2 regions of the Paenibacillus sp. T2-29 genome follow, and region 2 is predicted to be linked to the other one. Evidence: riboswitches for the same ligand, from Rfam matches in the RefSeq annotation. Region 2 holds a riboswitch; the other holds the start of a gene.
What was found. Region 2 has a riboswitch for cyclic di-GMP ahead of ACU1JV_RS07590 (glycosyl hydrolase). Riboswitches for the same ligand answer to the same signal wherever they lie in the genome.

Region 1 (3,746 bases), on a different contig from region 2:
TCAACAAATTGCATGATATTTAAAATTTGCACATTAGCTTAAATTGAGTTCGCATAACCACACTTATCCATACATTTTCGTGAACAAAATCACAACAATTAAGTTACAACTATTTTCTAACAAAATGAGCCCTTTGAATCATTTTGTCGAATTATGGTCCCATTTTTCTTGCAACCTAAAGGATAAATGCCTCAAAAAGTGGAATTGCAAGATTACGATATATTCATTGAGGAAATTAATTATTTCCAACCTCATTCTTTATTCCATCAATTTAAGGAATAAATTCCAGAATGACCTTATCCTTTTCAAATAGGTGCCTTCTGGTTAATTTTGTTATATGATGTATAACCCCAAATCGATACATGAATATACTTTAATGTGATAAAATAACCTTTGTAAATGGGAACTCCGGTTCTAAAAGGATATTCATGAAACAAACTACAATTGTCTTACTAAAATTGTTCTTTTGTAAAGGAATTGGATATGACAACAAACCAAAAAAATGCCCAGTATGTCTGGAGCGATGATCCAGTTGCAATTATATGTACACCCTCTGCTTTTGCTAAAAAATCCCTCTTTTATATACAGGAAATAGGCTATTTCAAAACAGATGCTTATGTAATGGAACGGCAAAAGCTCACCTCTTTTTTGCTCCTTTTTACTCTGTCTGGGAGAGGGGAATTACAATACCGGGGCAAGGATTATATATTGAAACCTCATGATATGCTTTTTATTAATTGCGAAGAATATGTACAGTACAAAACTTCCTGTCAGAAGACATGGGAGTTTATTAGTGTGAATCTATATGGCAATCTTATTGACCATTTCTACGAACAATTCGATAAACACAATAAGCCCGTAATCTCACTAAAGGATTCAAGTACAGTACTGGACAAGCTGCGCACCTTATTACATGTACAGCCAGAACGAAGCTTATCATCTGAGCTGCTCTCATCCAGGATAATCGTTGACTTGTTAACGATTATTTTACAGCACCCTTACACCAATCCCAATGCAAATTCAGATGGAACTGCAGAGGTGCGCAAGGTAAAGCAATATCTGGATCAATCCTATTGTGAGCGGATCACGCTGGATTCGCTAGCAGAAATGTTTGGTCTAAACAAGTTCAACCTGGCTAAAAACTTTAAAAAACAGATTGGCTTTTCCCCTATTGAGTATCTTATTAATGTTCGTATCACGGCTGCTCAAAGCTGGCTTAAAACTAGTGATGTAGCTATTGTGGACATCGCACAATATGTGGGCATTCCCAACACAAGTCATTTTATCAATCTGTTCAAAGAGCACATTGGAGAAACGCCTCATTCCTATCGCAAAAAATGGGGAAACCGTATAAAATAGGTCTTATGTATAATCTGCAAGCTTTCTTTGTCGATAAATAGCGAAAATCTGAGATTTAAACTTGCCTAATAGAGTACCTAACTGATAGAATAATAGTACAAGCTATTCAGGATAAATGGCAAACTTGTCGAAAGGCAAGGACGCAAAGCTACAGGGCCTTCTGTATGATGGCAGCCAGCTACCGGTTGAAGTGGCTTTTTGTCGTGCTTATTTTTCCCGAAAACTTTATACGAAATGGCAAACCTGTCGAAAGGCAGGGACGCAAAGCTATAGGGCCTTCTATTGATGATGGCAGCCTGGCCACCGAAAGGAAGTTTTTTATGGGGAAAATGATACTTTCCACACTTCTCCTATTTTTCATGCTGTCCGCAATTCTCTTAAATTCGACAATTTACGCTGCTGATAGTGTTGCATGGTTGGACCAAAACAATGTAAATCATGGGACGGTCAGTGTGCGCTACCCTGTTAAACCTAACGTTAAAACCAAGATTTTGGTTACCAAAGATGCACAAAAATACTCTTATAATTTAACACCCGGGAAATCCGAAGAAGTATTTCCTCTCCAAATGGGTAATGGGAACTATAACATCAGTATTTTAGAACAGCTTAGTGGTAATCAATATAAAGTGATAGGACAAGATACGATCGAGTTAAAGCTAAACGATAGCAAAGCGGTGTATCTTAATTCCGTTCAAAATATTAACTGGAGTAGTACTAATCAAGCGATTCAAAAAGCCCGTGAGTTAACCCAAGGTGCAACAACGGATCGCGAGAAGCTGCAAAAAATCTATGACTACGTAATTAGTCATATCAAGTATGACTCCAATCAGGCCTTTGCCTTAACGACTGACTATCTGCCACAAATTGATCATACGCTAAGCTCTCAAAAAGATATTTGTTATGGTTATGCTTCACTGATGGCTGCTATGTTACGAAGTGTAGATGTACCAACCAAGCTGGTTATGGGCAAATCTTCCTACGTGGACACTTATCATGCCTGGAATGAGGTCTACATCGATAATCAGTGGGTGGTCGTAGACACTACAGTAGATGCAGCACTGTATATGGGTAAACAGAAATTCGAAATGGTCAAAGATCCCTCCAAATACATTAAAACAAAGCAATATTAATATCAATGTTTTTAATTCATATTTTTTAAAAAATGAAAAAATAGAACTACATTTCTTGAAGAGCCTTGATCACATGATCAAGGCTCTTTTTCTATCCTTGTTGAGAAATTGTTGAGATGTGGCATGTATTCTAGTCCAGGAAGACAATGAGATTTCCAACCATTATCTAATTTCGAGTCAAAAGGAGGAGGTTCATCCCGAACATGAATTTTCATAAATTCTGAACAAGTAATTAATGCGGCTAACATAGCATCATATGAATGAATGATGAATATATAAATACAGTTCTCTCGACCTCGAAGGAATAACCATTAGCCGTTAAATAAGAGTATTTTAAGAATAGGAGATTTGTTTACCGTATGAGAAAAAAATGGAATACAGCAACGGTTGCGCTATTGCTCTTTTTGCAGTGTTTGTTCAGCACAACACAAGCTTATGCACAAAATCCCGACTCTACTCTGCCAGTGACCCCAGGAACCGATCCGGTTCAGAGTGTGACTAACGATGTTTATCCAATGCCCTCAGAGCCAATTAACATCCCACCTGCTGTCCCGGCTCCAGTCCCTGAACCAACTGCTGGCTCAACTTCTGAAGTTAGGGCAACTCAAGAAAGTATTTTAACCAAGCTAACCCTTACAGATTCTACTGGAAGTGTTATTGATGCAGTGTATAATCCCGATAGCCGTATTGATATTGGTTCCGCCATCCATTTAGGCTATGAATGGGAACTGCCGAACCATACGTATAAAGCTGGAGACACCTTTACCTTTCAATTACCTGAGCAATTCCAAATTTACACAGATATTACGTCTCCTTTGACGAATACAGATGGAGAAGTAGGTCATTTTACCGTAGACCGTCAAGGTAAAGTGGTTATGACATTTAATGATTACGTAGAAAGCCACTCTAATGTCAGCGGTAAGCTAGAGATCAAAACTGAATTTAGCACACAAATAGAAAAAGGCAGTACACAAGTTATTATTGCGATCCCGATCAAAGGCGGCGAGCAAACGGCTATCGTAAATATTAAGCCTGCAGCTGGTCCTACAATGGAGAAACAAGGAAAGTTTGATGGAAAAGACCAAATTCATTGGACAGTTGACGTAAATAAACACTTGGATCCTATCAAACACGCTGTAGTAACCGACCCAACTCCCCAAGGACTAGAACTAGTCAAGGACTCCATCCGGGTAAACCATTTACAAATTAGTGTGAACGGAACCACCGTGCTGGGGGACACTGTTAGCGCAGATAAGT
Region 2 (3,746 bases):
GTAGAAGCTGCTGCTGCAGAAATTTCGATATTATCCCTACCGACCACTCCTTTAAATTCCGCTGAAGAGTCATCCCTCTGGCCCAGCTTCCATACTGGACTGGCCGCCGCTACCTTATCCGTCTGCAATTCTGCACTTTTTGAAGGCGTGTATATAAACCAAGCGATCATGGTTAGAGCTGCGACACCTAGTAATCCGGATAATACGACCGTATACCTATGGGTCAACCATTTTTTCATCATATGATACACCCTCTCTCCTCAAAATTTATGACCGGGAAAGAGTATCTATCAAGGAAGAAACAAAGCGTTTCCGGGAACCACCGCTTTCGCTTCATGCTGACTTTCCCACATCAGACGAGCCATCGCATCGCCTTTTTCATCATAGTATTCCACTTTTAGATCTACCATTTTACCTGCTTCCAAAGCAATACTGCCTTTACGCTCTGTCCAGCTTTGTTTGAACCAACTGTCAATCACCAGCTTGCCGTCTACCCATACGCGAATACCATCATCGGATATCGTTGTAAATGTATAGGTCTCGCTGTATTGTGGTTTGATTTTACCTGTCCAGCGAACCGAGAACTGGTCGGCATTTACCTTGGGATCAGCAGCAACGGCGCGCCAGTTATAATCCAGCTTGCTGTCTGTACGGATCAAAACAGGACTGCCGTTCACATTCATATTGTTAAAATATTCGCCCCGCAGCCCGTTCACATATACTACATCAGGAACAGAAGGAGGAGTCGGAGCTGGAGGTACGATTACTACTGGCGGAACCGGGATAGGCTCACTTTGTCCCTCATCCGGTAAAGTCGGCACATCTGCCCCAGGTTGTTGGATTGCTGCCAGCCCATTTTTCACATCATCCCGTGTCAAACTCCTCGAATCGTTCATATAATCCTGTATTTGATTGGTTGTGTTATTCTCAATCAGCATCTTGCCCCAAGTCATGGAATACACCCATTTGGGCTGTGCCTGCAACACCTCAGAGCTAGGCATCTCACCATGCTCGCCAATGGCAATCGGCTTATTCCGTGCCAACCCGAGCAGTCCTTCATAATGACTTTGCTTAAAATCATTGTTGTAGATGTCTACTGCCAAAATATCCACTTTGTCATCCCCCGGATATTTCGGGGTATACGGGACAGTGTAGGAATTGGGAGCATTGGGACTCCACACCCACAGCAGATTGTTCAACTGATGCGTGTTTACAAAACGGTCGTACATGATATTCCATAGCTGATTGAAATTGTTTTTGTTTCCCCACCAGAACCAGTCACCATTCATTTCATGATAAGGTCTCCACAATACTGGAACACCTGCATCACGAAGCTGCTTTAACGATACAGCGACCTTATCCAGATCGGCAATGAAGAGGTTATACTGCGTAGTGCCTGGTGTCACGTATTTATTGAACTCCGCCTGACTTACTTTCGCCTGCACATTGGCCCAAGTCAGCGGTCTACCCGGCAACGCTTCATGAAAAGTCATCGTCACAATGCCACCAGCTCTGCTCCAACGAATAGCGCTATCGACAACATTTTTACGTTGTGCTGCTTCTGTAGTGTCGGATTGACCAGAGATGGCTCCCATCTCATAGCCGTGCAGACCCACATACGCCTGGCTGATTTTTTGGACCTTGTTGCTTAATTCATCTGGACTTTCCAAATAATCATGCTGACCAGTGACTGTTTTCTTTCCAGAGATGCTGAGTAAATAATTGTATAGTTCACGGGCCTGAGTAGAAGCGTCCGAATTAACAGGTTGTAATGAAGCGGCATTCACCACAGACAGAGAATCACCAAAGCCGACGGGAAACAAAGAAAAAAGTATAACAACGGGGAGTACATGACGTATCAGTCGATACAGAGGAATAAAATTGAATCTCACTTTAGCTCTTCCTTTCGGTAGCCAGGCTGCCATCCTTACGGGAAGGCCCTTTAGCTTTGCGTACCAGTCTTTCGACAGGGCTGCGTTTATCGTTGGAAGGAGTTTGGATTCCTTCTTACCCTAAGTATCGACTTTTTTTTACCAAAATTTAATAGGTCATGTTCATGAATTTACAGGTTTTCGCCCAATTTCGACAGTTTGGGCCATTATTTTTCATCAAATCTTCTTTTTTACGTTTTTACGCAAATAATTACGAGATAAATTGATGACGAGAAATTTCATTCCAATCCATACAAAAGCGTACAATATCCTCTTCAACCAACTCAGAGCCAGTCTGAACTTCAATCAAATCCACATCGGTTACAGCCAAAATGCTATGCTTCGTCCCTTCAGGGATGCGAACTACGTCACCGGCCTTTACTTTATGCAGCTTCTCATTCAAAATAATTTCCGCTTCGCCGCTAATAATGGTCCAGATTTCACTTCGTTTGAAGTGAAGCTGGTAGCTGATATTTTTACCTTTGTGTACGCGGATTCGTTTGGTCAGTACCTCATTACCCTCGTCATACTTTACATAGTCTACAACCCGATACTGTCCCCAACGACGTTCTTCATACATTGGACGCTGATCATGAGCCTTGAGCACTTCCTTGATGCGTGGACTTTCTGCCTTATTGGTCACAAGAATGCCATCTGGGCTAGCGGCTACAATCAGATCATTCGTTCCAATGATCGCCACAGGAATGTCCAACTCATTAATAAGACTCGTATTGACGCAATCTTCCGTTACTACCCCTCTACCCACTTGCTGATGAGACATCTCTTCTGTGAGTGTATTCCAGGTTCCTAGATCCTTCCAAAAACCATCGTACGGAAGCACCACGATGTCTTTTTCCTTCTCGACTACTTCGTAGTCAAAGCTGATTTTTTCCAGAGATGCATATTGTTTTTGCATTTCTTCATAATTCAGCGGCAGGCCCTTGGATGCCAAAATATCCAGCAAATAGCTTAATTTGAATGCAAAAACCCCGCAGTTCCATAGAGCATTGCGTTCTATTAGACGCTCCGCCTGCTCCCGGTCGGGTTTCTCTTGAAAATGGCTCACTTCGCGGTAGCCTGTGCTACCTTGAGTGGCATCGTTTTTCGGAATAATATAACCGTATTTCTCTGAAGGATAGGAAGGGACAACCCCGATTAATGCAAGCTTGCCTTCACTCTCCTGAAGTGTATGTTCGAGTTGGGCTACGGAAGCAAAGAATGCATCCTCTACATAAGGATCTACAGGCAATATAGCTATAATTTCATCAGGCGAAACACCCGCAATGGAATATAGATAAGTCGCTGTCAGCGCAATCGCAGGAAAAGTATCTCTGCGTTCCGGCTCAACAATGATGCGCGTATTCGATCCGATTTGACTCTGGATCATTTCGACCTGCGCTCTCCCTGTCGCAATAAACGAGGATTCGGATAATCCGTTGTCTCCCAATTGTCTCCATACCCGCTGTACCATGGATTCCGAAATCCCTTCCGGGCTCTCCAGTACCTTCAAAAATTGTTTGGAACGGGAATCGTTGGATAACGGCCATAATCTTTTACCGGAACCACCAGACAAAAGTACGAGCTTCATAAATCTCCACTTCCTCTCTATATTGGTTGGTGATCGAATGGGGCAAGGTTGAGTAGCCCGCTACGGGCTCGATTTGATCTTACGATCGCTGTTGCCGTGGGATTCTTCGGATTGTGTAAGACATTTATATGTAAGAATCCCAAGTCAAAGGCGAACGCTATCGCTTCTCCAGATTCAAATCCAACCCTTCGCTACTCAAATATGCATCATATCGATCATACCTTGTG

Region 1: linked by a shared signal. The riboswitch ahead of ACU1JV_RS25690 (transglutaminase-like domain-containing protein) and the one ahead of ACU1JV_RS07590 (glycosyl hydrolase) in region 2 are both predicted to bind cyclic di-GMP.

The regions. Positions count from the first base shown of each region.
Region 1 covers NZ_JBREVE010000014.1:73,242-76,987, forward strand. Annotated here, with positions in the region: gene ACU1JV_RS25685 (helix-turn-helix transcriptional regulator) at 622-1,359, shown strand; cyclic di-GMP riboswitch class I at 1,467-1,545, shown strand; cyclic di-GMP riboswitch class I at 1,586-1,667, shown strand; gene ACU1JV_RS25690 (transglutaminase-like domain-containing protein) at 1,680-2,489, shown strand; gene ACU1JV_RS25695 (collagen binding domain-containing protein) at 2,849-3,746, shown strand, end outside.
Region 2 covers NZ_JBREVE010000002.1:396,693-400,438, forward strand. Annotated here, with positions in the region: gene ACU1JV_RS07585 (hypothetical protein) at 1-242, opposite strand, end outside; gene ACU1JV_RS07590 (glycosyl hydrolase) at 291-1,892, opposite strand; cyclic di-GMP riboswitch class I at 1,906-1,987, opposite strand; gene ACU1JV_RS07595 (sugar phosphate nucleotidyltransferase) at 2,143-3,519, opposite strand.